3 regions of the Candidatus Merdisoma sp. HCP28S3_D10 genome follow, and region 2 is predicted to be linked to each of the others. Evidence: riboswitches for the same ligand, from Rfam matches in the RefSeq annotation. Region 2 holds a riboswitch; each other region holds the start of a gene.

Region 1 (10,588 bases), 340 kb from region 2:
ATCGACGCCACAGCGGCGCCTATCTGTATCATTGCCCCGATTTCTTCCTGGGCGGCCGCAGTAACCGGCTTTGTAGAGGGAGAGGACGGACTGGCCCTGTTTGTCAGCGCGATTCCCTATAATTTCTACGCGATTCTGACTATCGTTATGATGATTACGATAGCAATTCTGAACATTGATTTCGGTTCTATGAAGGTCCATGAGGACAACGCAAAGAAGGGCGACCTGTTTACTACGCCGGATAGACCTTACGGCAACGCAGAAGGCCTGGATAACGTGGGAAATGGTTCCGTAAAGGATTTGCTGATTCCGATTCTTTCCCTGATCATCTGCTGTGTTATCGGCATGATTTACACCGGCGGCTTCTTTGACGGCGCGGACTTCGTGACCGCCTTCTCCAACAGCGACGCGTCCATCGGTCTGGCCATCGGAAGTGCTTTCGCCCTGGTCATCACGATTCTGCTGTATGTGAGCCGTAAGATCCTGGGCTTCAAGGAGTGCATGAACTGCATTCCCGAGGGCTTCAAGGCCATGGTTCCGGCCATCATGATTCTGACCTTCGCCTGGACCCTGAAGGCCATGACAGACAGCCTGGGCGCCGCGGAGTTCGTGGCTAATCTGATTAAGAGCAGTTCTCAGGGTATGGTTGCTCTGCTTCCGGCTATTATTTTCTTGGTTGGATGCTTCCTGGCTTTTGCCACCGGAACCTCCTGGGGAACCTTTGGTATCCTGATTCCGATTGTGGTAGACGCGTTCCAGACCACCCATCCGGCGTTGATGACCGTGGCCATCTCTGCCTGCATGGCGGGCGCTGTCTGCGGCGACCACTGCTCCCCGATTTCCGATACGACCATTATGGCGTCCGCGGGAGCCCAGTGTAATCATGTGAACCACGTATCGACCCAGTTACCCTACGCGGTGAGTGTGGCGATGATTTCCTTTATCACCTACATCGTGGCCGGATTTACCCAGTCTGCGGTGATTTCCCTGCCGGTGGGTATCGTGCTGCTGCTGGGATATCTGTTCCTTATGAAAAAACGTGGAAAATAATCGCGGAAAACAGTTGATTATTTTAAAAAGCCTGTTATACTACAGGTGTAGGTTGTGAAAATTAAATAGGAAGCAGCTGGTGCCGTTTCAAAAAACGGAGAATAGGGAAGCAGGTGAGAATCCTGCGCGATCTCGTCACTGTAAGCAGGAGTGGATTGCCATTACGTCACTGAGTCATCGGGAAGACGGCAAGACGCGATAGTACTGTAAGCCAGGAGACCTGCCAGACTGTGGTGCGGGGAATAAATTTTATTCCGGATCACGAAGATTGATTGTACCGAATGAAGAAATAGAAATCAGGAACAACTGAGATCCGACGATCCATTCGATCGTCGGATTTTTTTATCCCCGATTTTCCTGTTTAATTCAGAAATCCAAAATTACCTTCGGGGAGGAAAAGAAAGATGAAAAAGAAACTTGTAACACTCTTATGCGTAACCACTCTGACAGCATCCATGCTGGCAGGCTGCGGCAGCAAGGCTGAGACGCCGGCTGCAGACACTACTACTACGGAAGAGACCACAGAAGCTGCAGAGGAGACTGCAGACGACGCGGACGCAGATCAGGAGGCAGCTGACAACGTAGCAGCCCTGATTGATAAGATCTATGTTCAGGAGAGAACAGAGACCACAGACGCTGACTGTAAGGCAGCCAAGGAAGCATGGGACGCTCTGACAGACGCTCAGAAGGAGCTGGTAGAGGGCGAGAACGCTGATCCGGATTACTTCGGACGCGACACCGGAGACGCTTCCAAGGATGATCCGAGAAACCAGGACGAGATCGGCGAGAACGAGCTGCTGGTAGTAAGTTTTGGTACTTCCTTCAATGACAGCCGTGTAGCTGATATCAAGGGTATCGAGGACGCTCTGGCAGAGGCAAATCCGGACTGGTCCGTAAGACGTGCCTTTACCGCACAGATCATCATCAATCATATCCAGGCCCGCGACGGCGAGGCAATTGACAACATGGATCAGGCTCTGGATCGCGCAGTTGCCAACGGCGTAAAGAACCTGGTAGTACAGCCGACCCATCTGATGCACGGCGCTGAGTACGACGAGCTGATGGAGGCGGTAGACGCATACAAAGATAAATTTGAGTCTGTAAAGGTAGCTGAGCCGCTTCTGGGCGAGGTTGGAGCAGACGCTTCCGCAATCAACGCAGACAAGAAGGCTGTTGCCGAGGCTATTACTGCTGAGGCTGTAAAGACGGCTGGTTTTGATACTCTGGATGCAGCAAAGGAAGATGGCGTGGCATTCGTATTTATGGGTCATGGTACCTCCCATAACGCAAAGGTGTCCTACAGCCAGATGCAGGCACAGATGAAGGATCTGGGATATGAGAACGTATTTATCGGAACCGTAGAGGGCGAGCCGGAAGAGACTGCATGCGAGAATGTGATTAACGCAGTTGCAGAGGCTGGTTACACCAAGGTTGTACTTCGTCCGCTGATGGTAGTTGCCGGCGACCATGCAAACAACGACATGGCAGGCGACGATGACGATTCCTGGAAGAGTATGTTCAACGCATCCGGCAAGTTCGAGAGCGTAGACTGCCAGATCGCAGGTCTGGGCGAGATCGAGGCAATCCAGAATCTCTATGTTGCTCATACCGCAGAGGCTATGAAATAAGTAAGGATAAAGGACAAGAAAAGAAATGAAGAAGAAAATCATCGCGTTAATGGGAATGGCAGTTATAAGCTGCGCACTGCTGATGGGATGCGGCAGCAAGGCTGAGACGCCGGCTGCAGAGACTACCACAGAGGCGGAAAGCTCCGATGAGGAAACTGCAAAGACAGAAGAAACGGCGGAGCCGGAAAAGGCTGATTCAGAAGAAGCTGCAGCTGTGACACTGGAGGACGGCGTTTACACCGCAGATTTCAATACAGACAGCAGTATGTTCCATGTAAATGAATTTTACGAGGGAAAGGGAACGCTGACCGTAAAGGACGGACAGATGACCATTCATGTGGTTATGCCTTCCAAGAACATTGTGAATCTGTATGAAGGTCTGGCAGAGGATGCCCAGAAGGACGGCGCAGAGCTTCTGCAGCCGACCGTAGAGACCGTAGATTTCGGCGATGGTACAGAACCGGAGGAGGCCAATGCCTTCGACGTACCGGTTCCCGCACTGGACGAGGAATTTGACCTGGCGCTGATCGGAACCAAGGGCGTATGGTATGACCATAAGGTCAGCGTATCCAATCCGGAGCTTCTTCAGGACTAGGTTTTAGAAAAAGCGAACAATAACATGCAGGGGCTGTTGTAGAATGTGCAGAACGTTTTGCGGCAGCCCCCTTGTTCCATAGAAAGAGGATGAGCAGGATGACACTTGGAGAATTACAGCTTGAGGACGGCAGCTACACCGTAGAGGTAAGCCTGGAGGGCGGAAGCGGAAGGGCAACCATAGAAAGCCCTACGGAACTGTCCGTAGAGGACGGACAGGCGATGGCAGAGATTACCTGGAGCAGCAATCATTATGATTATATGGTGGTGGACGGAGAAAAATATCTTCCGGTAAGCAGAGAGGAACACTCTGTTTTTGAAATTCCGGTGGAGGTATTTGACGAGGAGATCCCCGTAATCGGCGATACCACAGCCATGAGTACGCCCCACGAGGTGGAGTATACCCTGACCTTTGCGTCGGATTCTATTCAGACCGGCAAAGGAAGCGGTAACGGAAATCAGAGCGCAGGTATGGCTGCGGCGGGAATCATTCTTGTGGCGGTAGCGGCAGGGATTGCGGCAACCGTGATTCAGAAAAAGAGGAATACAAAGGCATGAAAAAGAAATGGACGGCGCTGCTGCTGTGTCTGGCCTTGTGCCTGACAGCGGCCTGCGGATCAGCGGGTGGCGGCGGAGCAGAGAAAAAGCGCGACACAGAAATCAGTAAAGAGCTGACCTGGACGGACAGCATGAAGCTGGAGTACGCGCAGAAATTTACCGTAGACAATTACGAGGGCGGTTATGAGCTGGTGACGATTGCGGATGACGGACGCTTTCTGGTGGTTCCGGAAGGAAAAGAAGCGCCGGAGGATCTGGATTCGGATATCACGGTTCTGAGACAGCCCATTCAGAATATATATCTGGTAGCCACGGCAGCCATGGATATGTTCGTATCCCTGGACGCCCTGGACAGCGTCCGCTTTAGCGGAACGAAGGCGGAGGGCTGGTATATCGAGGAAGCGAAGAACGCCATGGAAAATGGCAGCATTCTCTACGCAGGCAAATATTCCGCGCCGGATTATGAGCAGATCCTGGCAGAACACTGCGGGCTGGCCATTGAGAATACCATGATTTCCCATACGCCGGAGGTAAAGGAGCAGCTTGAGAAATTCGGGATCCCGGTTCTGGTGGATCATTCCAGCTACGAGCCGGAGCCGCTGGGCCGGACCGAGTGGGTGAAGCTTTACGGACTTCTGACCGGGCATGAGGAAGAAGCGGAGGCGGCCTTTGCCAGAGAAGCCGACGCTTTTAAAGCAATCAGCGGTGAGAAAGCTACCGGCAAGACCGTGGCCTTTTTCTATATTACCAGTACCGGCGAGGCAAATGTGCGGAAATCAGCGGATTATCTGCCGAAGATGATTGAGCTGGCAGGGGGAAGCTATATCTTCCAGAATCTGGGAAGCGAAGAGGACGCGACCTCGACGATGTCCATGCAGATGGAGGAATTCTACGCAGGAGCAAAGGACGCGGATTATATCATTTACAACAGTACCATCGAAGGAGAGCTGTCCTCCATGGAGGATCTGCTGGCGAAGAGCCCGCTGCTTCAGAAATTCCGGGCAGTGCAGGAGGATCATGTGTACTGTACGACGAAGAATCTGTACCAGTCTACCATGGAGCTGGGAACGATTATCTCCGATATCCACCGGATGCTGACGGGGGACGATGGGGATCTGACATACCTGTATAAGCTAAACTGAGCATGAGAGAAGAGACAGGAGGAAGAAGATAGACATGAACCGGGTGACAGGCGGCAGCAATGCCGGAAACAGAGGACGATACGGGGCGGCCTTTTTCATATTGGCCTTGCTGGTGCTGGTATTTCTGGTCTTAAGCATCTGTATCGGAACCGTAACGATTCCCCTTCAGGAGATTCCACGGATTCTGGGAAAAAACGGAAGCAGTGATACCTATACGGATATCGTTATGGGAATCCGTTTCCCCAGGGCGGCTGCGGCAGGTATTCTGGGCGGCGGACTGGCCCTGTCAGGGTATCTGTTGCAGACCTTCTTCCACAACCCCATCGCAGGCCCCTTTACCCTGGGTATCTCCTCCGGTGCCAAGCTGGTGGTGGCCCTGGTGATGGTGGCGTCCCTGGGAAATGCCCTGCGTGTAAGCTCCTGGGTGATGATTGGTGCGGCCTTTGTGGGCTCCATGATCTGTATGGGCTTTGTGATTCTCATGTCCCGGGTACTGGATCAGATGTCCATGCTGATCGTCAGCGGTGTCATGATCGGCTATATCTGTTCGGCAGTGACGGACTTTGTGGTTACCTTTGCGGACGACGCAGATATCGTCAATCTCCACAACTGGTCCAAGGGAAGCTTTTCCGGTATGACCTGGGATAACGTGCTGATTATGGCTATCGTAGTGTGTATCACGGCCATCTGTGTATTTCTGATGTCCAAGCCCATCAGCGCTTACCAGATGGGCGAGGCCTATGCGAAAAATATGGGCCTGAATGTGCAGCTTTTCCGGATTCTGCTGGTGCTTTTATCCAGCGTCCTGTCTGCCTGTGTGACGGCCTTTGCGGGTCCTGTTTCCTTTGTGGGAATCGCGGTGCCCCATCTGGTGAAAAATCTGTTCGGAACGGCGAAGCCGATCCTGATGATCCCGGCCTGCTTCTTGGGCGGAGCAGCCTTCTGTCTGTTCTGCGACCTGCTGGCCCGGACCATGTTTGCCCCCACCGAGCTGTCCATCAGTACGGTGACGGCAGTATTCGGCGCGCCGGTGGTGATCTATATTATGATTCACAGAAAGAAAGAGAAGGGGGAATAGTCATGGATACGTATTATTTTCATACGGAAGGACTGACGGTGGGCTACCATGGCGTTCCTCTGATCCGGAATATTGAAATCAGTCTGAAAAAGGGCGAGATTCTGACGCTGATCGGCCCCAACGGAGCGGGAAAAACCACCATTCTGAAAAGCATTATCCGGCAGCTGGTACCCTTGGGTGGCGTGGCGGTGCTGGACGGGAAGAAGATGGAGGAATTAAGCGGAAAGGAACTGTCCCGGAAGCTTTCCGTCGTATTGACAGAGCGGGTACGCCCGGAGATGATGACCTGCCGGGATGTGGTGGCCACAGGCCGCTATCCCTACACGGGAAAATTCGGCGTACTGTCCGGGGAGGACTGGGACGTGGTGGAGGAGGCCATGGAGCTGGTGCACATTCACGAACTGGCGGACCGGGATTTCACAAAGACCAGCGACGGACAGAAGCAGCGGGTCATGCTGGCCCGGGCCCTCTGTCAGCAGCCGGATATCATCGTGCTGGACGAGCCTACCTCCTTTCTGGATATTCGTTACAAGCTGGAATTTCTTTCCATTATCCAGGATATGTCCCGAAACAGAAATCTGTCGGTTATCATGTCCCTGCATGAGCTTGATCTGGCGGGCCGTATCTCGGATAAGATTGCCTGCGTCCGGGGAGATAAGGTGGATCGGTTCGGCACGCCGGAGGAGATCTTCACAGAAGGCTATATTCCGAAGCTGTATGGCATGACGGTGGGAACCTACGACGAGCTGACCGGAGATCTGGAGCTTCCGGCGGCGTCCGGGGAGCCGAAGGTCTTTGTGCTGGCCGGAAACGGCACCGGGACGGCGGTATTCCGGAGACTGCAGCGGGAGCAGCTTCCCTTTGCGGCCGGAATTCTCTGGGAAAATGATCTGGACTACCCCTCCGCAAAGGCTCTGGCGGCATCGATCGTCAGTATTCCGGCCTTTCAGGCCATCAGCCCGGAGGCACTGGCAGAGGCAAAGCGTCTGGTGGATAACTGCGAGCGTGTAATCTGTACGGTGGATCTGCCGGAAGGCGGGGACGCCGGCGTGGCAGCAGGTCTTCTGGAGCTGCGAAATTACGCAAAAATACAGGGAAAGCTGGAATAACTTCGCGGAACCTGTCGAACGGAACTGATTTACAATTCCATTACACTATGCTATTCTTTTGGTATCAGATGAATCTTTTGTATCACCGGGGTATTTCTTCCCCATTGATCCCATGATTTTTTTGAAAGGCCCATACGAAATAAGAGCAATCGTATGGGCCAGCGTTTACGTCAGATAAGGAGGTTGAAGGTTCGGACCAATACAGCTAAATTTAAGGAGGATATGGCGTGACATATCAGGAGTTTTGCGACAGGTTTCTTACACAGCTTTCTAAAAAGCAGGAGTGGGGAATGAAACCCGGGGAGATACGGTTTTACCGGGAGGGTCTTTCCGAAGGGGACGAGGGCTATGAAGAAGCCTTTGTCCGGGAGACCAATCTGCGCTATTACCGGACGGAATCCGGGGTGCTGCTTGGAGACTATGTGACTGTGACACAGAACCAGGAGGAACGTCTGGCACAGATTTCCCGCTTTTCCCTGGAGGAGCTCTATGAACGGCAGGAGGAGAAGGGCTGGGACAGCGTCTGGCAATATGTGAAGGATAGTCTTGACACAGCCCGGGAAATGGCAGAAACAGGAGTACTGGAGCAGATGCGGAATTATGAGGCTGTGCGGGACAGACTTCAGATTCGCCCGCTTTACTTCCGGGACTGCAGACAGGAGCTGCGCCAATACGTCTATGAACGGTATGGAGATGTGGCGCTGGTGCTGTATCTGACCGTGTATGAGGGAGAAAAGGGGCTGGGTACCATCAAGGTTCCCCGGGTTACGGCAGACAGCTGGAAGCTGCCCCGGAAGCAAATCTGGGAGGACGCCATGAGAAATACCTATGCCGCCGCGCCCCCGAGACTGTATGTGGATCCGGTGGACAGTATCCATGCGCCCTGTGAAAAGGGAATGTTTATGGATGAGGACAGCGAAATTCAGAAGCTGAGTCCGGAGTGCGCGCCGCTTGTGACCACCACCCGGAGGCTGAACGGAGCCATTGCCATGTTTTATCCTGGGGTGAAGGAGCGACTGGCAAAGCTGTCCGGCGGCAGCTTTTACGTGGCGTTTACCAGTGTCAATGAGGCCTGTATCCACCCGGCGGGAAGTGCTCTTCCTATCCGGATTCTGCGGAGCCTGAAACATTTGAACCGTACCTGCGGGGAGGAGAACCGGTTGTCCCAGAAGGTATTTTTCTATAACGAAGAGGACGGAAGTTTCCGGACGGTAGAATTTTAGCGGAAACCGGAAAGGGATTTGGCAGTTACGCCAAATCCCTTTCCAGCTTCCGGATATTTTGAACTTTTCCGATGACGACGATGATATCCTCCGATTGCAACTTATAGTCGGGGGAGAGCTCGATGATGGTATTCTGATCGTGCTCAATGGCAATGATATTCAGGCCGTATTTTTTACGGATATTGATTTCCTGAATGGTTTTTCCTTCGATAAAGCCGCTGACCGGTACCTGTTGGATCTCGATATCATTGTCCAGGAAAATGAAATCCAGGAAGTTTCCGGACAGGAGCTTCTTGCCCAGACGGATGGCCATATCCCGCTCCGGATAGACCACCTCCGCGCCGATTTTCTCCAGAACAGCGCCCTGATCCTGACTGGTGGCCTTGGAAATCACGTGGGGCACGCCCAGGGAAACCACGTTCAGGGTGGTCAGAATACTGGTATCGATACGGCTGCCGATGCAGACGATGACAGTATCGCAGTTTTGGATTCCCACCTCTGACAGGGTAGCCTTGGAGAGGTTGTCACAGACAAAGGCGTATTCGGTATACTGCCGCATAGCCTTGACCTTTTCTTCATTTTGATCGACGACAATGACCTCTTTTCCGGCCTCCGCCAGAGTGATGGCAAGAGCAGTTCCAAAACGGCCCAGGCCGACGATTCCAAAGGTAGAATTTGCATTTTTCTTCATCTTTTTCGCTTCCTCATTTCTGTAATGATAGCAGGCAAAAGAGCCTGACAAAAACATGTTATGTTAACCGATGGTGATGGATTCTTCCGTGTACCGGGCATTCTGCTCCGGCCGTTCAATCCACATGGTGATAATCGTAAATGCACCCAGTCTTCCGATAAACATCAGGAAAATCAGGAGCAGCTTGCTGGCTGCATGCAGATCCGCCGTGATTCCCGTGGACAGTCCTGCGGTGCCGAAGGCAGAGACAACCTCAAAAAGCAGCTGCCTCATTTCAAAGGAAGGCTCCAGGAGACAGAGCAGAAAGGTTCCGATGAGAACGACACTGAGGGACAGCTGGGTAATCAGAAAGGCCCGGGAGGTATTTTCCGGGGAAATGCTCCTGTGAAAGGCTCCCATGTGTCGCTTATTCAGGGCACTCCGCATGGTCTGCATCAGGATAAAGAAGGTGCTGGTCTTGATACCGCCTCCGGTGGAGCCGGGGGACGCGCCGATAAACATCAGCAGAATCATCACAAAGAGTCCTGCATGGGAAAACTCATTTATAGGGTAAGTGGCAAAGCCGGCAGTCCGGGGGGTGACGCTGTTGAAAAACGCGCCAATCCAGGGCATATGCTCCGTAAAACGAAAGATCAGGGTACCCGCAATCAGAAGCGTCAGGGTGGTGCTTATAACCACCTTAGAGTGGAGGGTCAGCTTCCGGAAGGAGCGGTTTCTCAGGACGTCCAGGATCACCAGGAAGCCCAGGCCGCCGAAGATAATCAGGCCGCCGGTAACCAGGTTCAGCAGGATATCGTTCTGGTAAGGAATGAGACTCTGGCCACCGCCCAGAATGTCGAAGCCGGCGTTATTAAAGGAGGAAATGGAATGAAAGATACTGATTCCCACAGCCTCCAGAGGCGGATAGTCCCGGACAAAGACCGGAAAGCTCAGAAGAGCGCCCACTGTTTCGAAAATTAAGGTGGTAAGCAAGATAGCCTTTAACAGCCGGACGATGCCCCTGAAGTTGTCCACATTGAGGGCTTCCTTTAAAAGAAGCCGGCTCTTAAATCCCACCCGCCGTTTGGTAGCCAGCATAAGGCCTGCGCCCATGGAGGTGAAGCCCAGACCGCCGGTCTGGATAAGCAGCGCCAGAATCACCCGGCCGAAGACCGTATAGGTGTCGCCGGGGTCTACGGTCACCAGGCCTGTGACACAGGTGGCGCTGGTGGCGGTAAAAAGCGCGTCCAGAAAGCTGGTATGGACGCCGGGGCGCAAGGATACCGGCAGCATGAGGAAACAGGCACCGGTTAGGATAACCAGGAAAAAGCCCGCGGCAATCAGTCTTGCGGGCGGCTGGATTTTAATAAAGCGTAAAATATGTTTCATAGGATCTCCCTTGGTTTTTAACGACATGTCTCTATTATACGGGGAAAGAGTGGAAGGAACAAGAGATTCGGGGAAAATTAAGAAAAAATCAAACTTTATTTTGGAGGAAATGGCACTTGCACCACCTACGAAACCGTGTTATGATTT
Region 2 (10,588 bases):
GCGCCCAGGCCAAATCTGCGGTGGAGCATTTCAAAGAGGACTTTATCTACAAGATCCGAAGCGCCATCCGGGAGGCCTATGTACGCCGGGACGAGCTGAACCGGATTATCCGGAACCTGGATTTCGGCAAGGACCGTTATCAGTTCCGCATTGGCCGCAGCAAAGGCCGGGACGGGGAATTCTACGATATGTTCATGGACGAGGATCTGAATATCGATCCGTCTGCCCTGTCGCCCTCCGTGGAACATCAGATGAACCTGTTTTCCATGAGCCACGAACATAAATACGGCCACATGATCCGCGAGCTTCTGGATCTCTTCATTCCGCCGGAAAACGCTACGGCCGCGGAATTGGAAGAAGCAAGGAAAAATATGGAAAAATATGCGGATTACCGGACCTATCTCTCCTTTGAGATGGAGCAGATCGTGGAGGGCGACGAGCAGCGTCTGGTCATCGGCCTCAGCAAAATGATCAAGAAGAATTCCGGAGGCGAGGGTCAGAACCCGCTGTACATCGCGCTTCTGGCAAGCTTCGCACAGGCTTACCGGATCAATCTGTCCGCCCGGGCGTCCAGACGTCCCACCATCCGTCTGGTGGTGCTGGACGAGGCCTTTTCCAAGATGGACGCGGAGAAGGTGGCAAGCTGTATCGATCTGATCCGGAGTCTGGGCTTCCAGGCCATCATCAGCGCCACCAACGATAAGATTCAGAACTACATTGAAAACGTGGACAAGACCTTTGTGTACGCAAACCCCAACAAGAAAAATATTTCGATTCAGGAGTTTGAAAAGAAGGATTTTGGGGAACTGGTAACAGAGGAGTAAGAGGAAAACCGGAAAGGGGAAGGTATGAGAAGAGAAAAGAAGGAACGCGCAGAGCGGCCCGGAAAGCGGGTAGGATTTAAGACCATTCTGCACTTTATCGAGATTCTGGCCATTGCGGCGGCCGTGATCTTCGTGACGGCGAAGGTGACGGACAAAAATGAGCCCAAGCTTACCAATTCTTTTATCAGCAACAAGCTGGAAACCGTCAGCGAGCTGACCACAGCAAAGCTGACCTACAACGGACTGGTCTATTATTCCGACGGGAAGATTCCTTTCCTGACCCAGAAGTCCTACACCATGACCTACCGGTCCGAGGTCCGGGCCGGCGTAGACCTGTCCCAGGCGAAAATCAAGGTGACGGACAGCCAGGTAGAGCTGACCCTTCCGGCCGTGGAGATTCAGGAGGTAACGGTGGATTCCGATTCCATCCAGTTTTACGATGAAAAGGCCGCCCTTCTGAACTGGTCCAAGAAAGATGACGTGGTGGAGAGTATCAACGCGGCGAAAAAGGACGTGGAAGAGAAGGTGGATTATAACAGCCTGAAGGCAGAAGCCCGCGTCCAGACCCAGACGCTTCTCACCGGCCTGTTCGACGGCATCATCGGTGAGCGCCAGCTGGTGGTGAAATTCGAACAGTAGGGAAAAATAAGGATGGCATTTGTGAATGTATTCGGAAATGTCATCCTTTTTCGATGGAAGGATATCTAATTCAGTCTAAAATAACAGGTATTCTTCCCTCTTCCTTCTTTTTTCAACTCTCCGGCTGCGACCAGTTTACGCAAGGCTCCCTCAATGGAGCTGTCACTGAGCGTTGGGCAAAGTTCGCGGATGTCCTGCTTATTGAACCGTCCGATTCTATTCTTGCTTGCTCTGCGCACCATTTCCAGTGCGGGCAACTTGGTTTCTACAAGCGCCACACGATCCGCAAAGTCCTTATACGCCGCAAGGATCATTCCCAGCAGGTACTTGATGAAAGGCACTACATCCTCGGTGCCTTCATGCCAGTCGGTTTGCGCCTGCGCAAGCGCATCGTAGTACAGATCCTTGTTTTTGGCGATTTTAGCTTCAAGGGAGATGTACTTTCCGACATAAAAACCGTTTCGGTACAGAAGCAGCGTCGTGAGCAATCTGCTCATTCTTCCGTTGCCGTCATTGAAGGGGTGGATGCACAGAAAATCGTGGATGAAAACCGGAATCGCAAGTAACGGTTCCAATTCCATATTTCCAATCACACGGTTGTATTCCTCACAAATTCTGTCCAGCGCTTCCTGCGTTTCGTAAGAGGCGAGCGGCGTGAACAGCGTTTCCACATGACCGTCCGGATAGGTGGCTGTGATATAATTCTGCACGCTTTTTGTGCGGCCCGTAAGCGGGTTATTCATGTGGTTGTACAGGATTTTGTGAAGCTGTAGAATGTAGTTCTGCGTGATTGGAATCGCATCAAAGCTCTCATGAATAATACTTAGCACATCGCGGTATCCAGCAATTTCCTGCTCATCCCGGTTCCGCGGCGTGGTTTTTTCCTCGACAAGCTGCCGGATTCGGGTACTCGTGGTGACGATGCCCTCGATGGCATTCGATGCCTCGGTGCTCTGTATCTTAGCGATCTCCACAAGCTTTTCGAGGTCTTCCGGGCGCTGCTTCAAATACAGTTCCTGCTTTCCGGCTTCCTTGTATATGGCTGCAATCAGGCCAAGAACATCCGAGTCCCATTTCTGTTCCTTGATTGCGGAGTAATTGAAGGTTCTCATTCCCGTACCTCCTTTCGGTTTCCCTTAAATGATAATGCAAAATAAGGGAATAGTCAATAAACTGTGCCATAAATCCCTTACTATTATGCCTATATTAAGGGATTTATACAAGAATTGACATAATCAAAAAAGAAAAGCCCGAAAGCATTCCGCTTTCAGGCTTCTTAGCAGGGGATGAGAGAATCGAACTCCCACTAAGGGTTTTGGAGACCCCTGTCATGCCATTTGACCAATCCCCTGTATCAAACGTGCTTAATATTTATATCATGAAAAGGGGTGGAATGTCAAGCATTATTTTAAAAATAAGTGAAATTTGAAAAATTTGAGAAAAATAAAGGAAGATATTGTCAAAATTACTATAAATTGGTAAAATAGCAGTGCCGATAAAAGGTATGTCGTGTGAAAAAGGCGCATATCCGGTCGGCACTGTTTTCTTATGAAACAGGATTCATTTTACACGATATGCAGCGCGGTGTCTTCCGCGGCTGTTCACGAAAGATAAAGGTCTGGATTTCAGTTCGAAATCAACACACCCAAAGTACGCCCAAGGGCGAAGTATGCAAAAATGATTTGTCCTTCATGTTTGGAGTTACGATGAATCTGTACGAGCATCAGAGTACTTGGAATGAAAACATGCCGCTGCGGGGATTTTTCTACTTCTCGGAGTTATATCAGCGGTACTTGAAAAGGCAAAACATTAAGCTTACAGACGAGAAAAAGCCAGTGATGGTTCCATTCCCCAAGTATGTGGTTTTTTATAACGGAACAGCAAATATGCCGGATCGAGTGGAAATGAAGCTTTCTGACTGTTTTTTAAAACCGGATCGGGAAGAAGGAGAACCTTGTCTGGAGTGTAAAGCGACCGTATTGAATATCAATGCGGGCCGGAATAATGACATGATGCGAAAATGCCGTAGATTATCAGACTATGCGGAGTTCATCGCGCAGATTCGCTGGAAGATGGATGAAGGCTGGTCCCTGGAAGAGGCAACGGAGATTAGCATCAAGCGGTGCATTGACAGGGGAATACTGGAAGATATCCTGACAAAACATGGAACGGAGGTGTGCAGGATGATACTGACAGAGTATGACGAACAGGAAGAACGGGAATATCAGAGAGCAGAAGGCCGTGCAGAGGGCCGTGCAGAGGGCCGGGAGTTAGGCTTGGTGGAAGGCCGTGCAGAAGGTCGGGAATTAGGCCGTGTGGAAAATATGCTTTCTATGATTCAAAAGAAGTGTGCAAAGGGGAAATCGCTGGCCCAGATCGCGGATGAATTGGAAGAAGACATAGGGGTCATCCATCCACTGTATGATTTGGTTGTGAAATACCCGGATAAGACGGCAGAAGAATTGCTGAAGCTTAGATAAATCGTATTTCCAATCTGCCGCGCATGTGTTATAATAATTACAACTGAGAAAAATTACGAAATATGGAGGAGAAAAATATGGCAGCATTAACCATTGACGCAGACGAGGAAAAGCGTCTGAAGGGACTTGGATTTTTAAATAACAGAGGTACAGACAGCTTTTCTGCCCGTGTCCTCACCGTAAACGGAAAAATAACGGCGGCCCAGCAGCGATGCCTGGCAGAGGCGGCAGAGCAGTTCGGAAATGGCAACCTGACCTTTACCACCCGTCTGACCGTGGAGGTACAGGGAATCCCCTACGAAAAGATCGGGGCGTTTCAGGAGTATATCGCAAAGGAAGGCCTGGAGACCGGCGGAACCGGTCCGAAGGTGCGCCCTATCGTATCCTGTAAGGGAAGCACCTGCCAGTATGGCCTGCTGGATTCCTTTGCCATTTCGGAGGAAATCCATGAGCGCTTCTATAAGGGCTATCACGATGTAAAACTGCCCCATAAATTCAAAATCGCGGTAGGCGGCTGCCCCAATAACTGCGTGAAGCCCAACCTGAACGATGTGGGAATCATCGGCCAGAGCATTCCGAATTTTGATAAGGAAGCCTGCAAGGGCTGTAAAAAGTGTGCCGTGGAGGCAGTCTGTCCTATGGGCGCTGCCAAGGTTGTGGACAAGAAGCTCCAGATCGATCCGGAGCTTTGTATCCATTGCGGACGCTGCCGCGGCAAATGTCACTTTGACGCCATGAAGGAAAGCACCTATGGATTCAAGATCTATATCGGAGGCCGCTGGGGAAAGAAGATTTCCCATGGTCGGGCTCTTAGTAAGATCTTTACCTCCAAGGACGAGGCTCTGGACGTGATCGAACGGGCGATTCTGTTCTTCCGGGATCAGGGACAACCGGGAGAGCGCTTCGCGGAAACCATCGAGCGTGTCGGCTTTGAGAAGGTAGAAAAAGCACTGCTGGGTTGAAATGGGAAACCCAGGGGGGTATATTTTATTGACGAAAGTCTGTCTGTATGCTAAACTGACTAAGACGAAAAACGCAGAGAGTATGCCTTGAGCATAAAACAGGGGAATCAGGTGAAAGGCCTGAGCGATCCGGTCACTGTAAGCAGCTTGTCTGCAAAGCCAGGCTACCTGATCTTTGCGGCAATGGACAGGCTTCCGTGGAAAGTGGTTCCGGATATATTTGGCGGCGGGATAAGAGAAAATCCCCTGCCGATGATAAGGAGAGATCTGTCGATACAGATCTCTTTTTTAATTTACAGATGCATGAGGAGAAAAAGATGTTAAACCAGTTTTCAAGAACTGAATTATTACTGGGAAAGGAAGCCATGGAGCTTCTTAAGGAAGCCCGGATAGCCGTCTTTGGTATCGGCGGCGTGGGCGGTTATGTGGTGGAGGCCCTGGTCCGGAGCGGCGTAGGGGCTTTCGATCTGATTGACGACGATAAGGTATGTCTGACGAACCTGAACCGTCAGATTATCGCTACCCGGAAAACCGTAGGACAGTACAAAACCGACGTGATGAAGGAGCGGATTCTGGATATCAATCCGGATGCTCAGGTGGAGACGCACCGGTGCTTCTTCCTTCCGGAGAATAAGGAACAGTTTGATTTTGCCAGCTATACCTATGTGGTGGACGCCATTGACACGGTCACTGCGAAGATTTCTCTGGTGGAGGAATGTGAAAAGGCTGGTGTACCCCTTATCAGCAGTATGGGCGCAGGCAACAAGCTGAACCCTTTCCTGTTTGAGGTGGCGGATATTTACCAGACCAGCGTGTGCCCGCTGGCGAGAGTGATGCGGCGGGAGCTGAAGAAACGGGGGATTCCGAAGTTGAAGGTGCTTTATTCCAGAGAGAAGTCGGTGTGCCCCATTGAGAACGGGGAAGTAAGCGGGGAATGCCCGCAGCGGCGATCGGTTCCCGGCTCTACTGCGTATGTACCGTCCGTAGCCGGACTTTTAATCGCAAGCGAAATCATAAAAGACCTGACGGAGGACGCCATGAACCGCGCCCGTGCCGCCCAGGAGCAGGAGGAAAGATAAATGAGTGGAAAATTATATGGTATCGGTGTGGGCCCGGGCGATCCGGAGCTTCTGACACTGAAGGCGAAGCGGATTCTGGACGGGGCAGATGTGATCGCCGTTCCCGTAAAGGAGTCCGGCGAACTGAGCACCGCGCTGGAGATTATCCGTCCGGTGGTGGATCTGGAGAAGAAAGAGCTCCTGGAAGTGGTATTCCGGATGGCGAAGGACACAGAGGAGCGGAAGAAATGCCGGGCAGCCGTAGGCGAGCAGATGACGGCAGAGCTTTCCAAGGGAAAGAATATCGCTATGATCACCCTGGGCGATGTGTCTGTATACAGCACCTATATATATGTCAATCAGTATGTGGCGGAGCATGGCTTTGAAACGGAGATCATTCCGGGTATCCCCTCCTTCTGCAGCGGAGCAGCTGCGGCAAAGCTGCCCCTGATGGAGGGAAATGAATCCCTGGTCATCGTGCCCTCTGTTCGTTCCGGACAGGAGGTGGAGGACGCCATCGCCCATTACGACAACGTGGTGGTTATGAAGGCCGGAGGCAGTATTCCGAAGCTTCTGGAGCTGATGGAAAAGCATGGACGCAGCAGAGCGTGCGCTACCGTGATCAGCTGCGTAGGCATGAAAGACGAATATATCGGACCGATGGATCCGGAGAGAAGCTACAGTTACTTTACAACCGTAATTATCAAGAGAGAGAAGAGGTAGAGCTATGGTATCATTTATCGGTGCAGGCCCGGGCGATCCGGAGCTTTTGACAATCAAGGGAAAGAAACTCATCGACAGCGCGGATATTATCATTTACGCAGGCTCCCTGGTGAACCCCCAGGTGCTGGCAGACGCGAAGGAGGGCGCGCAGATTTATAACAGCGCCACCATGACTCTGGAAGAGGTACTGTCTGTTATGAAGGAAGGCGAGGACAAGGGTCTGAAGGTAGTCCGGGTACATACGGGTGATCCGGCAATCTTCGGGGCGCACCGGGAGCAGATGGACGCCCTTTCTCGCATGGGGATCGAGTATGAAGTCATTCCGGGCGTCAGCTCCTTCCTGGCAACCGCGGCGGCCCTGAAGAAGGAGTATACCCTGCCGGGCGTGAGCCAGACGGTGATCCTGACCCGGATGGAGGGAAGAACTCCCATGCCGGAGGGCGAGAAGCTTGCAGATCTGGCAAAGCACCACGCCACCATGATCATTTTTCTGAGTATCGGTATGATGGACGAGCTGTCCGCTACGCTTCGGAAGGAATACCGACCGGACACACCGGTAGCTGTGGTATATAAGGCAAGCTGGCCGGAGCAGAAAATCGTACGAGGAACCCTTCTGGATATCGCCCAGAAGGTAAAGGAAGCAGGCATTACCAAGACTGCCCTGACGGTGGTAGGCGATTTTCTGGGAGACGACTACGAGCTGTCCAAGCTTTATGATAAGACCTTTACCCACGAATTCCGGAAGGGAGTCAGAGAGTCATGAGTATCCGGCTTATCAGCATCAGCCATAAGACGGCGCCGCTGGAGGTCCGGGAGCTGTTCGCTTTTACGAAAGAGAAGCAGGCAGAGCTTGGAAGAATTCTCCGGGAGGAAGGCGGAGCGGCAGAGAGCGTTATTATCGCTACCTGCAACCGGACGGAGATCTACACTTATTTTGACGCGGCCCAGGATAAAAAGAAAAATGTATTTACCAGGCTGCAGGAGCTGATTCTCCGGGAGTCCGGGGCAGTAGCCTTAAAGGAGGACGTATCGGATTATCTGCGCTTTTATCAGGATCGGAAGGCGGTTCATCATCTGCTTTCCGTGACCGCGGGACTGGATTCCATGGTAGTGGGGGAGGATCAGATCCTCGGCCAGGTGAAGCAGGCCCATGGATTGGCCCAGGAGACCGGCAACAGCGGGAAATACCTGAATACCCTGTTCCGCTATGCGGTGACCTGTGCCAAAAGAATCAAGACCGATACGGAGCTGTCCAAAACCTCCGTATCCACGGCAACCCTGGCGGTAAAAGCGGCAGAGGAGGCCTTCGGCGGAAGCCTGGAGGGAAAAAACGTCATGGTTATCGGCGGTACCGGACAGATTGGCGGTATCGTGCTGAAGAACCTGTACAGTCTGAAGGGGCTGCGGATCTACAGCACCCTCCGCAATGTGACCCTGACCCATGACGCCCACAGAAAGAGCGAGTCCGATACGGTGATTGATTATAAGGAGCGCTACGATTATATCGACGACATGGACGTCATTATCAGCGCCACGGCCAGCCCCCATTATACGCTGACCGGAACGAAGGTGAAGGAGCGTCTGCGGACGGATAAGACGAGAGTCTTTGTGGATCTGGCGGTTCCGGTGGATATCGAGGAAAGCATTGCGGAATTCCCCCACACCTTTTTCTATAATATGGACGACTTCACGGAGTTAGCGGAAGCTAACAACAGGGCGAAGAAGGAAGCAGTCCAGCAGGCGGGAGAGATTCTGGAGGAATACGAAGAGGATTTCATGTGCTGGATGATTTTCCAGCAGGCGGTACCGAGGCTTCAGGAGGTAAAGCAGTGGATGGAGGAGGAAGCAGAGAAAAAGGGCTTCGGAAAAGCCATCGACAAGCTGTTTTACCGGATTCGGGAGAACGCGGATCCGGAGGAGCTGGAGGCCTTTGTAAACTGCCTCCGGGAGCCGGAAAAATAAATGTTTATCATAGAAAATGGAGAATACAATGGGAAAATTATATGTGGTGGGCTTCGGCCCCGGCGGTTACGAGCATATGACTGCCAAATGTATCGAGGTTATCAATCATGCGGATATTATTACAGGCTATACCACCTATGTGGATATGCTGAAGGAGTTCTTCCCGGATAAGAATTATCTGGCGACTCCCATGATGCAGGAGGTCAAGCGCTGCCGGATGGCGGTAGAGGAAGCCATGAAGGATCAGACTGTGGCCATGGTCAGCTCCGGAGACAGCGGTATCTACGGCATGGCGGGTATCATTTACCAGGTGGCAGAGGAAATGAACGCGGACATCGAGATTGAGACGGTGCCGGGCGTGACCGCGGCCAGCGCGGCAGCCTCGGTTCTGGGCGCGCCCCTGATGCACGATTTTGCGGTGATCAGCTTAAGCGATCTGATGACCCCGCTGGATCTGATTATGAAGCGCGTGGACTGCGCGGGCCAGGGCGACATGATTGTCTGCCTGTACAATCCCAAGAGCAAAAAGCGCACAACCTATGTGGAGCAGGCGGCGGAAATTCTGCTGAAATACCGGAAGCCGGAGACGCCGGTGGGAATTGTGCGCCATGCGGGCCGCAAGGAGGAGAGTAAGCAGATTACTACGCTGGCAGAGTTTAAGAATGCGGAGATCGATATGTTCAGCGTGGTGATTATCGGTAATTCCCAGACCTACGTAAGCAAGGGACGTATGATCACACCCAGGGGATACCAGCTGCAGAAATAGGAGATAACATGAAGATTCGGATAGGTACAAGAAAAAGCAGGCTGGCCCTGATTCAGACGAATCTGGTGCGGCGGCGGATAGAAGAGGCATTTCCGGAGGCAGAGGTAGAGCTGGTGGAGATGTCCACGAAGGGCGACGAGATTCTGGATAAATCCCTGACCTCCTTTGGAGGCAAGGGCGTCTTTACCCAGGAGCTGGAGGAGGCTCTTCTGAAGGAAGAAGTGGATCTGGCGGTTCACAGCGCAAAGGATATGCCCATGGAATTTCCGGAGGGGCTCTATATCGGAGCTGTTCTGGAGCGGGCGGATGTCCATGACGTGCTGGTGACCACAAGCGGCGTGAAGGCGCGGGATCTGGCGCCGGGCAGTATCGTGGGAACCAGCTCCCTGAGGCGGGAGCTGCAGATCAAAGAGCTGAATCCCACCGTGCGGATTCAGATGCTCCGGGGCAATGTGCAGACCAGACTCCGGAAATTAAAGGAAGGCCAGTATGACGCCATTCTTCTGGCGGCGGCAGGCCTGGAGCGGCTGGGACTGACGGAGGAGGAAGGCATCCATCTGGAATATCTGGACACGGACAGCTTCCTTCCTGCGGCAGGGCAGGGAATTCTGGCAGTGGAGGCAAAGGAGGGACGGTTTGAGGAAGTCCTGAAGGCCATTCACTGTGAGGAAGCGGAGTTGGAGCTTACGGCAGAGCGCAGCTTCCTGTCGGCCATTGGCGGCAGCTGTAATGCCCCGGCAGCGGGACTTTGCGTTCCGGTGGGCCGTTCCCTGAAGATGCAGGCGCTGTACGCGCCGGAGGGAAGCGCCGGGCTTCGCAGGGCCGAGGCGGTAATAGATCTGACCGGCGCAGACAGCCGGGAGGAAAAGCTTCTGAAGGCCCGTCTTCTGGGTGAAAATCTGGCCAGAGAGGTGAAGCGGGGCAAGGTCTGGCTTCTGGGCGCAGGCCCGGGCGATATGGGACTGCTGACACAAAAGGCGCTCTGGTGTATCCGTCACGCGGACGTGCTGGTCTATGATAATCTGGCAAGCGGAGCCATTTTAAATGAGGCCAGAGAGGACGCAGAGCTTATCTATGCCGGAAAGCGCGCGAGCAACCATCATTTACGCCAGTGGGAGACCAATGCCCTTCTGGTGGAAAAGGCACTGGAGGGAAAAAAGGTAGCCCGGGTCAA
Region 3 (10,588 bases), on a different contig from region 2:
CTCGGTGTGGGTGCGAACACAATGCCGCCGCCAGTCCACTGGGGAGCTCTTGTTGAACCCTGTCTTGCATGACCGGTTCCCTTCTGTCTCCAGGGCTTTCTTCCGCCGCCGGATACTTCAGAACGGGTCTTTGCTTTCTGCGTTCCCTGACGCTTATTTGCAAGCTGTGCTACAACCGCCATGTGTACCAGGTGCTCGTTTACTTCAACACCGAATACAGCATCGTTTAAATCGATTGTGCCAACTTCATTTCCTTCCATATTGTAAACAGATACTGTTGCCATCTGTAAGTCCTCCTTTCCGCTAAAGATTATCTGCTAACCTTTACTGTTTCCTTGATAGTAACCAGAGACTTCTTGGGGCCCGGTACTGCGCCTTTTACCAGAAGCAGATTCTTCTCTGCATCTACGCGGACAACCTCAAGGTTCTGGATGGTGATCTTCTTGTGACCCATCTGACCAGGCATTCCTTTTCCCTTGAATACCTTGCTCGGATCGGAGCAGGCACCATTGGAACCAGCATGACGGTGGAACTTGGAACCGTGAGCCATGGGTCCTCTGTGCTGACCATGTCTCTTGATAGCACCCTGGAATCCTTTACCCTTGGAAATAGCGGTTGCGTCAATCTTGTCGCCAGCGGCAAAGATGTCAGCCTTAATCTCCTGTGCCAGAGCGTAGCTCTCAGCATCCTCTAATCTGAACTCTCTCACATATCTCTTGTAAGATACGCCTGCCTTGTTGAAATGACCCTTCTGAGCCTTGTTCACCAGCTTCTCTCTCTTGTCTGTGAATCCGACCTGTACTGCGCTGTATCCGTCGTTCTCAACAGTCTTAACCTGAGTTACTACACAGGGTCCTGCCTGAAGAACTGTAACCGGTGTCAGCACGCCGTCTTCATTGAAAATCTGCGTCATTCCGACTTTTGTTGCTAAAATAGCTTTCTTCATTTCTTTTCCTCCTTATTTCTCTACAGCGGAACGCTAAAGCGTTCATTCTAGCTGAAGGATTACTTGTTTTTCATTTTGATGTCGATGTAAACACCAGCCGGCATCTCCAGTCTGGACAGTGCGTCTACTGTCTTCTGGGTCGGGGTAATGATATCGATCAGTCTCTTGTGAGTTCTCTGCTCGAACTGCTCTCTGGAGTCTTTGTACTTGTGTACAGCTCTCAGAATGGTAACTACCTCTTTCTTGGTGGGAAGCGGAACCGGTCCACTCACCTGTGCTCCATTCTTCTTTACAGTTTCGATGATCTTCTTTGCGGATGCATCCACCAGCTGATGGTCATACGCTTTCAGTGTGATTCTCATTACTTGACTTGCCATAAAAAAAGTCGCCTCCTTTTCGTACTTTTAAAGACCAGTACGACAAGCGGTGACTGTACACTCTCCCGTGTGTGTCCCAACTCTGAATTCGAACAACACGTTGTTTCCATGGCTCTGCATGGACAGTTATTTTGTACAGTGACTTGTCGCCAGTTTCCTAACTTGACATTCGCTCCACGGAAAACCTGCCTCATGGGCAGCAACCTCACGCTTCACAGCTATCAATGTCACAACAGTTGCAATTATACAGGAAGTTCCGGGGAATTGCAAGGTTTTTTTCAAAAAAAGTGGAAGAAAAGTTTTTATAAATTTCACAAACTTTCCGCCCACTTTTTAGTGATTTTAACCAATTTCCAGTTTCCAGTTTTTATTCTGCCGCCAATACATCACGCCCAGGCAGACAGCCGTAGTTATCCAGGTGATCGGATAGATTCCGGCCACTCCTTCCGCGCTGTGATAATGCCGCATCAGGAACCAGAGACTCAGCATACGGATTCCGCACATATTTACAAGGATAACCGCCATCGGCCCCATTGTTTTTCCCGTTCCCCGCAGCGCTCCGGAAAAACCCTCCAGAAATACATATATAAAATAGAAGGGAAAGGTTACCTGCGCAATGCGGATTCCCAGCTCTATCACTTCCGCATTTTGGGAAAACAGGCTGAATACACCATATCCGTGCGTCAGAAGGAGCGTGCTTATGGTCACGGTAACAAGGATTCCCATCAGAATGCTGACTCCCGTTCCCTTCCGCATTCTTTCCCATTTTCCCGCTCCGTAGTTCTGCCCACAGAACGTTGTGTTGGCCTGCCCAAACGCCATGATGGGAAGATATACAAAATTTTCCACCTTAAAATAAGCAGTGAAGGCCGCAATGCTTACGATTCCAAGGCTGTTGATCTGCGCCTGGACAATCAGGTTGCTCAGCGTAATCACCATAGACTGAATTGCCGCCGGAATCCCGATTTTCAGGATTCTCCCGCAGACCTGCTTCTCAAGTGCAATATCCCCGATCCGTAACCGGCATTCGGAATCCGGCTTCATCAGATGGCCTACCGTAAATACAGCCGCCATCATCTGCGATACCAGGGAGGCCAGCGCCACTCCTTCCACTCCCATGTGCAGCACGCACAGAAAGAACGCATTTCCCGCCACATTGGCAATTCCACCTATCAGCTGATAATTCATTGGCGAGCGCGAATTTCCGAAAGCTCTTAAGATTCCGGAACCGATATTATAAAAAAACATGGGGAGTATACTGAGAAAATAAATTCTGATGTAGGCAACGGCCAGCTCCATAATATCTTCCGGTGTATTCATCAGACGCAGCACAGCCGGCGTAAGAAATATCCCGAACAGAATCAACAGGGCAGAAGCTGCCAGTGCCAGTCCTGCCGCGCAATGAATCAGATCATGCAGCTCTTTTCGATTTCCTGCGCCGTATGCATGGGATACCGACACGCTTACTCCCACGCCCATTCCGGTAAAGAAGCCCAGGACCAGGGTAATCAGAAGGCTTCCCGCGCCGACGGCTGCCGCCGCATCCGTACCCAGAAGCCTTCCCACAAATATCAGATCGACGGTATTATACAGCTGCTGAATCAGGCTGCTCCCCAGAAACGGCAGCGCGAACAAAAACATTCCTCTTCCAATGGATCCCTGTGTTAAATCTCCCCGCTCAGCCTGCCTCATCTGCTATCATATACTCCCTTATTCCATACGCGACCAGGGCTGTGCCTTTTTCCACAGATAAACCTGTATTATAATAGAAGACAATCCCATCCTCTTTTGCGTAATACTTCTTGATTACCTCTCCGTAAAAATCCGTACAGTACCCCAGAAGTTCTCCCCGGGCCACTTCCACATTTTCATGGAGATCCGTATGCCAGATTTCCTTCGTATCCGAGGTAAGATAGATGGTTCTGGGAACTACCGTTTTTTTACACACCTGTTCCTCTGTTTCAACATCACCATACATTTCCAAATGCTTCAAAAGCAGGAAAATATCTCTGTAATAAGCGTCTACCCACTCCTTTTTGCAGAATCCGCCATATCCCCGTTCTACCAGAAGTCCGGGAACCTTATGATAATTCGCAGCGTAAGAATACTGCCCAGCCGTAGCCGTCGAAGCTATCAGCCACGGGATATCCAGGGCGCGCGCCGCAGCCAGCGCTTCCTCCGTCACAGCCTCCGCCAGCGGATAGAAAAGACAGGGCGTCAGGGGCTCCTGCTGCCCCCCGGAATGCATATCCATCATAAAATCAATCTCATCGAAAAAATTGCGCACAAAATAATCCGCAATCCGTTCTCCCGTGGTTCCGCCCTCCTTTCCCGGATACTGTCCGTTCAGATTGAAATCGTCCTCCGGAATCAGGCCAAAGGTTCTCTTAAAAAATCCGCTGGTATTGACGCAGTGAATAAAAATCAGGTTTCCGTTCAGCTCCTCCGGCTGAATCTCCCCTGCCGCCCGTATTACGGCGGGAATAGCCGGGTATTCTCCCGCATGGATTCCCGCTGTAATCAGAACGGTCTTTCCTTTTCCGCAGTCGCAAATCAATGTCGCCGGCATCGGATACATTTTTTCCTCTCCTGCTTCTTCCACCGGGATTTCTATCGTCACTCTTCTTTTTTCTCCCGGCTGTAAAGAAAATCCTGCAATCTTCCACATGATATAGTCCTCTCTTTCTTGTCATGCATACAGATGACAGGCAATCCAATGCCCTTTCTCCACCTCCCGGAGCTGCGGCCTCTCTGCGGCGCAGATCTCCATGCATTTTTCACAGCGGTTCCGGAACGGACAGCCTGTCGGACGCTCCAAGGGGCTTGGAATCTCGGAATCCAGGCTTTCTATCTCTTTTTCAAAATCCATATCCAGGGAAAACACCGCGCTTTTTAACGCCTCTGTATAAGGGTGGCAGATGCCGCTACTCAACTTTTTTCCTTCCGCAAGCTCCACCATCTTCAGAAGCTCCCGCGCCTTCGCCGCTTTTTCCGACGGTTTTATCAGTCCATAATTTTCCAGCGGTTCGCACAAAATATCCTTTACCTTCATTCTGGGAGAAAATGAGTCCGTCGGATCCTGAAATACCATCTGAATATGACGGCGCATTTTCCGCTTTCTTTCCCCCTTCCGGTCCGCGACATTTTCGCCGAACAGGAGAAGCTCCCCATCGGTAGGCGGCTCAAGCAGCGACAGCACGCGCACCAGCGTACTCTTGCCGTATCCGCTTTCCCCGGCAATTCCAAGGGTCTCGCCTTCATAAAATTTCAAAGATATATCGTTGTTTGCGTACAAAGGGCGTCCGTCGGGGGCTGTAAATAGCTTATTTAAATGACGAGTCTCCAAAATTGGTGTTTTTTCCTTACACATAGCCTTCTCCATACATATTCGGAACCGCAGCCAGCAATTTTCTGGTGTATGCGCAGCCCGGCTGCTCCAGTATCGTCTTACGGTCTCCCTCTTCCACAATGCTTCCATTCTGCATAACCACAATCCGATCTGACATATATGCCGCCACGCCCAGATTATGGGTTACCAGGATAATGGAGGTTCCGTGATTTTCCCGCAGTTCCATCATCTGACGCACGATCTGCGCCTGTGTCGTCACGTCCAGAGCCGCCGTGGGCTCATCGGCCAGCAGCAGCTCCGGCTCAAAGGTCATGGCCATGGCAATTCCGACCCTCTGACGCATACCGCCGGACAGCTGGAAGCTGTAGCTCTTCATGATACGCTCCGGCTCCGACAGCCGCATGGCTTCCAGCATAGCCACTGCCTTTTCTTCCGCCGCTTTATGGCCCAGCTTTTCATGCTTCTGAATGTATTCTATATACTGCGAGCCGATTTTACGTATTGGATTCAGCATGGCTCTGGAATCCTAGAAAATCATGGATATCCTGGACCCCCGGAGTTTCTGCATTTCCTTTTCGCTGTATTCAGGAAGAGACTTTCCCTCAAACAAAATATCACCGGATACCAGCTCTCCTTCCTGTGGCAGAAGTCCCAGAATGGAACGTATCGCCGTAGTCTTTCCGCTTCCGCTTTCACCTACCAGGCTGATAATTTCCCCTCTTTTCATGTGCAGGGAGAAATCGCGCAAAAACGGCTGTCCATGATATGCAACTGTTATGTTCTCTATATCCAGCATGGGAAAGTCCCCTTTTCTATTTATTCTTCTTTATGACGCCGGTGTGATATCCTTTGTTACCCAGTAGTAATCGCACACATAGCTGTGAACGCCTTCCACGGAAGCCGCGGAGCAGAGATTGAAATTATAGGCGCCGCTGCTGATGGTCGCCACGTCCTCCATCAGGATTTCCTGCATCTGTGTAAAGATTTCCGTCCGCTTTTCCGTATCAAATTCGCCGATCAGCTGTTCATACAGCGCGTCGTATTCTTCATTATGATAATTTCCGTAATTAAAGCTTGTATCGGTAATCTTTCCGTACCAGTGCTTCAGGAAGTTCTCCGGATCTCCGGTAGGTGTGGTTACTTCATTGTTGAACATCAGATCAAAGCCCTGGGATACCCGCAGGTCTACTACATTTTCCGGCATGGAAATGGTGCTCTTGATTCCGATTGCTTCCAGCTGAACCCCATACGCCTGCGCAATCACGTCCTTCTGACGGCTGGTTGTCGCTACAATACTGATGTCGATGTTTTTGCCGTCCAGTTCGCGGTATCCGTCTCCATCGCCGTCTACGATACCGGCCTCGTCCAGCATAGCCTTGGCTGCCTCCGGATCGTAGCTGTACGGGTTAGCCAAATCATACCCGGGTACCGGCGTATTATTGGTGTAAGTATAGGAGCCGCCTGTGGATACATCGCACACGGTCTGACCGTCAATTGCCGTCATCACTGCTTTTCTCAGGGTATCGTTGCCCAGCACTCCGTCAAAATTGATAAACCAGTTGCAGACACGGTTTCCACCGGTGACGTCAATCTGATAATCTCCTGCGTTCTCCAGAACCGCTCTGTCAGACGCCGCAATGTTGATTCCCATGTCGGCAGAACGTCCTGCAAGGCCATTGCGCGGGCAGAAGCCTCCCCGAGCTTCATGACATTGACCGTCTCAAAGGGTACTTCACCGTCCCAGTAATTGTCATTTTTTACCAGCTGGATATCATGTTCCGGATCGTTGGATACAAAGCAGTAGGGTCCTGTACAAATCGGTCCGTCTGCAGCGATATCGCGATCCGCAGAGCCAGCCACATCGATAATGCCATACCAGGGATACGCAAGGCAGCCCGGCAGGTCTACCGTCGGCTCACTTGTTACAATCGTCACAGTCCAGGCTTCATCGTCTGCGCTGATACTGTCATATGTGAAATAATTCCAGGGGTTTCCATTTCCGCCCTTATTGGGATCTGTCACATCAAATAATCTCTCCAGGGATTCCCGAACCTTTGTCGCCGTCATCGGTTCTCCATTGGAGAAGGTTACATTTTCTTTCAGCTTTATAGTCCAGGTCAGCTGATCGTCCGCTACAGACCAGTCTTCTGCCAGCCACGGCGACACGGTGCCGTCGTCCTCAAAACGGGTCAGCGTTTCCAGCGCGCCCCAGCGCATCACAAACCGGCTGTTCCAGTCATCTGCCGGATCCAGGGTTGCGCTAGTCAACTCTGTCGCCACATTTAGCTGTGTTTTCGCGCTTCCTCCGTCTGACGCTGCTTTCTGCTCTGTTCCTGCGCTGCCGCCGCATGCTGTGATACTGCCCGCAAGGCACAGGCTAAGGGCAAGGGCAATCAGTTTTTTTCCATTCATGTCCTCTTTCTCCTCTTCTTTCTTCGTTTTTCTGTTGCATTTGGATCTATCATATCTCTAATACAGTCACCCCAGAGATTAAAGATGACTACCGTAATAAAGACCGCAAGTCCCGGACAAAACAGCAGCCACGGGCTGCTCAGTATATAAGTTCTTCCCTCGCTCAGCATATATCCCCATTCCGGTGTAGGGGGCTGGATTCCAAAGCCAAGGAAGGACAGGCTTGCCAGCGACAGTATGATGGTGCCGATATCCGTCGCCGCCGTAATGATCATCGTAGGAAGCGCGTTGGGCAGCATATATCTCATAAGGATTCTGCTGTGTCTGGATCCTGAGATTTCCGCCGCGGATATATAAGTCCTGTTCCGTATCTTCAGCACCAGGCTTCTGGAAAGCCTGGCGTATCTGGTCCAGCTTACCGCCGCAATTGCAATCATGGAATTTTTCAGACTTGGCCCAAGAATTCCCGCGATTGCCATGGCCAGAATCAGATCCGGGAAGGCGATCATCATATCGCCCACTCTCATGATTACCGCGTCTGCCACTCCGCCGAAATACCCTGCTATGATTCCAAGAAAGGTACCCACAACCAGGATTACCGCCACCAGAATCAGTACGCTGTATACGCTGGTGGTCGCCCCGCAGATCACCCGGGAGAACACGTCCCGTCCCAGCGCGTCGGTTCCAAAATAGTGTTCTTTTCCGGGCGCCTGGAACGCGTCGCTCAGTGACGCGCTCAACGGATCGTAAGGAACAATTTTGTCCGCCAGGAACGCCACTGCCAGAATAAGGAAAACCAGAATGGAAAGCACCGCAAATCTTGTATTCTTTTTCATCCGTTCTCCCCCTCCCTGGTTCTCGGATCAATATAATGATAGGATATATCCACCAGCAGATTTACTACCATATAGATTAGGGCTATCCACAATACGAAGCCCTGGATCAGCGGATAATCCCGCGCCTTTACCGCTCCCACCGCCAGGATACCCAGTCCCGGATAGGAGAAAATAATCTCCACCACTGAGGTTCCTCCGAGAAGCGATCCAAAGGAAAGCCCCAGCATGGTAACCAGCGGAAGCATGGCGTTGGGAAGAACCTGGCGGAACAGTATTTCCCACTGATTCATTCCCCGGGCTCTCGCGCCTGTCACATAATCCTGGTGCATCTCCTCCAGTACCGCCGTGCGCACCTGTCTGGAATATTTGGAGGCCATGGCAATGGCCAGCGTAATCCCCGGCAGCAGCATCTGTTCCATTCCGACGGAGCTGCTCGCCACCTTTACCAGTCCCAGCTTCAAAGCGAAGACATATAATAAGATCAGGCCAATCAGGAAGCCCGGAAGCGAAATACCCAGGAAAGAAAGAAAGCGAACGATATAATCCGCTATCCCGTCCTGTCTGACCGCCGAAAGGATTCCAAGGGGAACCGAAACAATTAACATCAGTCCCAGGGAAAACAGGGCCAGCCGGAACGTTGCCGGCAGCCTTTTCATCAGCAGATCCAGTACCGGGGCGCTTTTACTGAATGAGGTTCCAAAATCTCCGTGAAAAATACCGCCTATCCAGTCCACATATTGCTGTAAAAAGGGTTTGTCCAGTCCCATGGACTGCCTGGCCTGCTCCAGCATTTCCGGACTCGGGGTAATTCCCAGAGAATCATACATGGCTGTGGCCGGATCGCCCGGCGCAAGGTAGGTTAATAAAAAGGTCAGAAAGGAAATGCCTATCAGCACTACGCACATCTGGATAAGTCTGGATACGAGCCTGTTCTTTTTCACTGTTTTCCTCCATTTCAATAAAAAAAGCGACTTAATTACACAAAAAAAGCCATAGATGCTTTTGCATCCATGACCGATTTTACATGGGAAATAAGCCTTCGCAAATAGATCGTTCGCTAAGGTTGCTGCATAGCAGTTCTCCTGACTCACATATTCAGGGAAGAAGCCCAGCGAACTCTCCTCGCCTTCTCAGGTTTACCCCAATGGCGGACTTTCATCTAAGGATCATTCTTTATGTATACAGTGGCGGTACCGTCCATGATTTCCACATGATTCTCTATTCTTTATCAGCCGCTGTACGCGACTGACAACACTATGCTCGTTTATTCTACTTGATTCCTCTATATCTATCAAGATTTTTCCATTTTTTGTCTGCCGATAATTCGGCCTAATCCTTCGAAAACGGGAATTATTTCTCTTTCTGTCCATACTTTCCTTGACCCGCTTCTCTTACATAGGTATAATAACCATAGATTGATCTCAATACAAAATCAGGTATAAGGAAATCAGACAAATGGATTACAAACTTTTACTCGACACTGCCGTCATGGCAGGCGAACTCATGCTGGCCAATGGGGCCGAAACCTACCGGGTGGAGGATACCATGCACCGGATGCTTTCCCTGTCGGGACTGAAGACTGCCGAGGCTTTCGTGATGGTGACCGGCTTTCTGGTGACTCTGGACGACCCGTCCATCCAGTCCATGACGGTGACCCGCCGAATTCAGAGCCGGGGGACAAACCTGAGCATCATCGACGAAATTAACAGTATTTCCAGAGGTCTCTGCGGCGGGAAACTGGAACTGGAGGAAGCCTTCCGGCAGATAAAAAAGCTGAAAAAGGAACCGCACCCTTCCCAGGCCTTTCTGCTGGCCAACGCAGGCGTGGCCGCGGCCTTTGCACTGACCTACGGCGGGACCTGGCAGGAGGCCTTTGTGGCGGGTGTGGCCGGATTTTTCATGGCCATCTGCCTGCATCTGTGCAGCTGCATGAAGCTGCCCTCCTTCTTCGGAATCCTGCTAAGCGCTGTGGTAATCTCATTGTTCGCAGGCGGACTTCTGAAGTTTCTTCCTATTATAGGGAACCTGGATTCCATCATCATCGCGGCCATCATGCCCTTGGTTCCCGGTGTGGCCATCACCAACGCGGTATTTGACACCCTGCACGGGGATTATATCTCCGGCTCCGCCCGGATGATGGAGGCCTTTGTGGTCGCCGCCTCTGTAGCTATGGGTATTGTCATCGGACTTCGTTTCATTCAGTAAGGAGGAAAGGCTTTTATGCTGATACAGGTTATAGGCGCGTTTTTTTCCGTTGTGGCCTTTTCTTTTCTGCTGCACGTACCGCGCAAATATATCATCTGGGCCGGTTTCACCGGCGCGGTGGGCTGGTGGCTATATCTGGTTCTTATGGACCTTCAGTTTTCCATGGCTGTGGCCACTTTCCTGTCCGGGTGTCTCATTTCCCTCTGCGGACAGTTTTTTGCAAGAATTTTAAAGACTCCGGTCACCATTTTTGTTATTCCCGGCATTTTGCCGCTGGTGCCGGGCGCCGGTATGTTCCGGATTGCCCGCTCCGTCATCCGTTCCGACGGAATGACCTCCCACCACGTTACCCAAACGCTGATTGTGGCCGGAATGATTGCCCTGTCCCTCATGGTGGTGGACAGTGTTTTCCGATTATTTTTTAAGAACAAAGGAGATTGTCATGTGGATCGCCAATAACTGG

What was found. Region 2 has a riboswitch for cobalamin ahead of ACTNCH_RS01105 (tRNA threonylcarbamoyladenosine dehydratase). Riboswitches for the same ligand answer to the same signal wherever they lie in the genome.
Region 1: linked by a shared signal. The riboswitch ahead of ACTNCH_RS02760 (sirohydrochlorin cobaltochelatase) and the one ahead of ACTNCH_RS01105 (tRNA threonylcarbamoyladenosine dehydratase) in region 2 are both predicted to bind cobalamin.
Region 3: linked by a shared signal. The riboswitch ahead of nikB (nickel ABC transporter permease) and the one ahead of ACTNCH_RS01105 (tRNA threonylcarbamoyladenosine dehydratase) in region 2 are both predicted to bind cobalamin.

Annotation. Positions count from the first base shown of each region.
Region 1 covers NZ_JBQHTG010000001.1:591,213-601,800, reverse strand. The annotation lists gene ACTNCH_RS02765 (Na+/H+ antiporter NhaC family protein) at 1-1,050, shown strand, start outside; cobalamin riboswitch at 1,111-1,292, shown strand; gene ACTNCH_RS02760 (sirohydrochlorin cobaltochelatase) at 1,455-2,678, shown strand; gene ACTNCH_RS02755 (hypothetical protein) at 2,704-3,273, shown strand; gene ACTNCH_RS02750 (hypothetical protein) at 3,372-3,830, shown strand; gene ACTNCH_RS02745 (ABC transporter substrate-binding protein) at 3,827-4,972, shown strand; gene ACTNCH_RS02740 (FecCD family ABC transporter permease) at 5,007-6,050, shown strand; gene ACTNCH_RS02735 (ABC transporter ATP-binding protein) at 6,053-7,159, shown strand; gene ACTNCH_RS02730 (DUF5688 family protein) at 7,387-8,382, shown strand; gene ACTNCH_RS02725 (potassium channel family protein) at 8,408-9,130, opposite strand; gene ACTNCH_RS02720 (TrkH family potassium uptake protein) at 9,137-10,441, opposite strand.
Region 2 covers NZ_JBQHTG010000001.1:250,499-261,086, reverse strand. The annotation lists gene ACTNCH_RS01135 (ATP-binding protein) at 1-824, shown strand, start outside; gene ACTNCH_RS01130 (DUF4230 domain-containing protein) at 849-1,463, shown strand; gene ACTNCH_RS01125 (Fic family protein) at 1,529-2,575, opposite strand; tRNA gene ACTNCH_RS01120 (tRNA-Trp) at 2,744-2,814, opposite strand; gene ACTNCH_RS01115 (hypothetical protein) at 3,299-3,943, shown strand; gene ACTNCH_RS01110 (4Fe-4S binding protein) at 4,021-4,905, shown strand; cobalamin riboswitch at 4,967-5,095, shown strand; gene ACTNCH_RS01105 (tRNA threonylcarbamoyladenosine dehydratase) at 5,223-5,984, shown strand; gene cobI (precorrin-2 C(20)-methyltransferase) at 5,985-6,686, shown strand; gene cobM (precorrin-4 C(11)-methyltransferase) at 6,691-7,449, shown strand; gene hemA (glutamyl-tRNA reductase) at 7,446-8,648, shown strand; gene cobJ (precorrin-3B C(17)-methyltransferase) at 8,677-9,414, shown strand; gene hemC (hydroxymethylbilane synthase) at 9,423-10,588, shown strand, end outside.
Region 3 covers NZ_JBQHTG010000003.1:259,069-269,656, reverse strand. The annotation lists gene rplD (50S ribosomal protein L4) at 1-284, opposite strand, end outside; gene rplC (50S ribosomal protein L3) at 311-946, opposite strand; gene rpsJ (30S ribosomal protein S10) at 1,006-1,323, opposite strand; gene ACTNCH_RS09595 (MATE family efflux transporter) at 1,666-3,015, opposite strand; gene ACTNCH_RS09590 (hypothetical protein) at 3,002-3,991, opposite strand; gene ACTNCH_RS09585 (oligopeptide/dipeptide ABC transporter ATP-binding protein) at 4,013-4,594, opposite strand; partial or broken gene ACTNCH_RS09580 (ABC transporter ATP-binding protein) at 4,686-5,468, opposite strand; gene ACTNCH_RS09575 (ABC transporter substrate-binding protein) at 5,499-6,287, opposite strand; gene ACTNCH_RS09570 (ABC transporter substrate-binding protein) at 6,188-7,084, opposite strand; gene nikC (nickel transporter permease) at 7,081-7,920, opposite strand; gene nikB (nickel ABC transporter permease) at 7,917-8,861, opposite strand; cobalamin riboswitch at 8,976-9,189, opposite strand; gene ACTNCH_RS09555 (threonine/serine exporter family protein) at 9,376-10,125, shown strand; gene ACTNCH_RS09550 (threonine/serine exporter family protein) at 10,141-10,584, shown strand; gene ACTNCH_RS09545 (class I SAM-dependent methyltransferase) at 10,568-10,588, shown strand, end outside.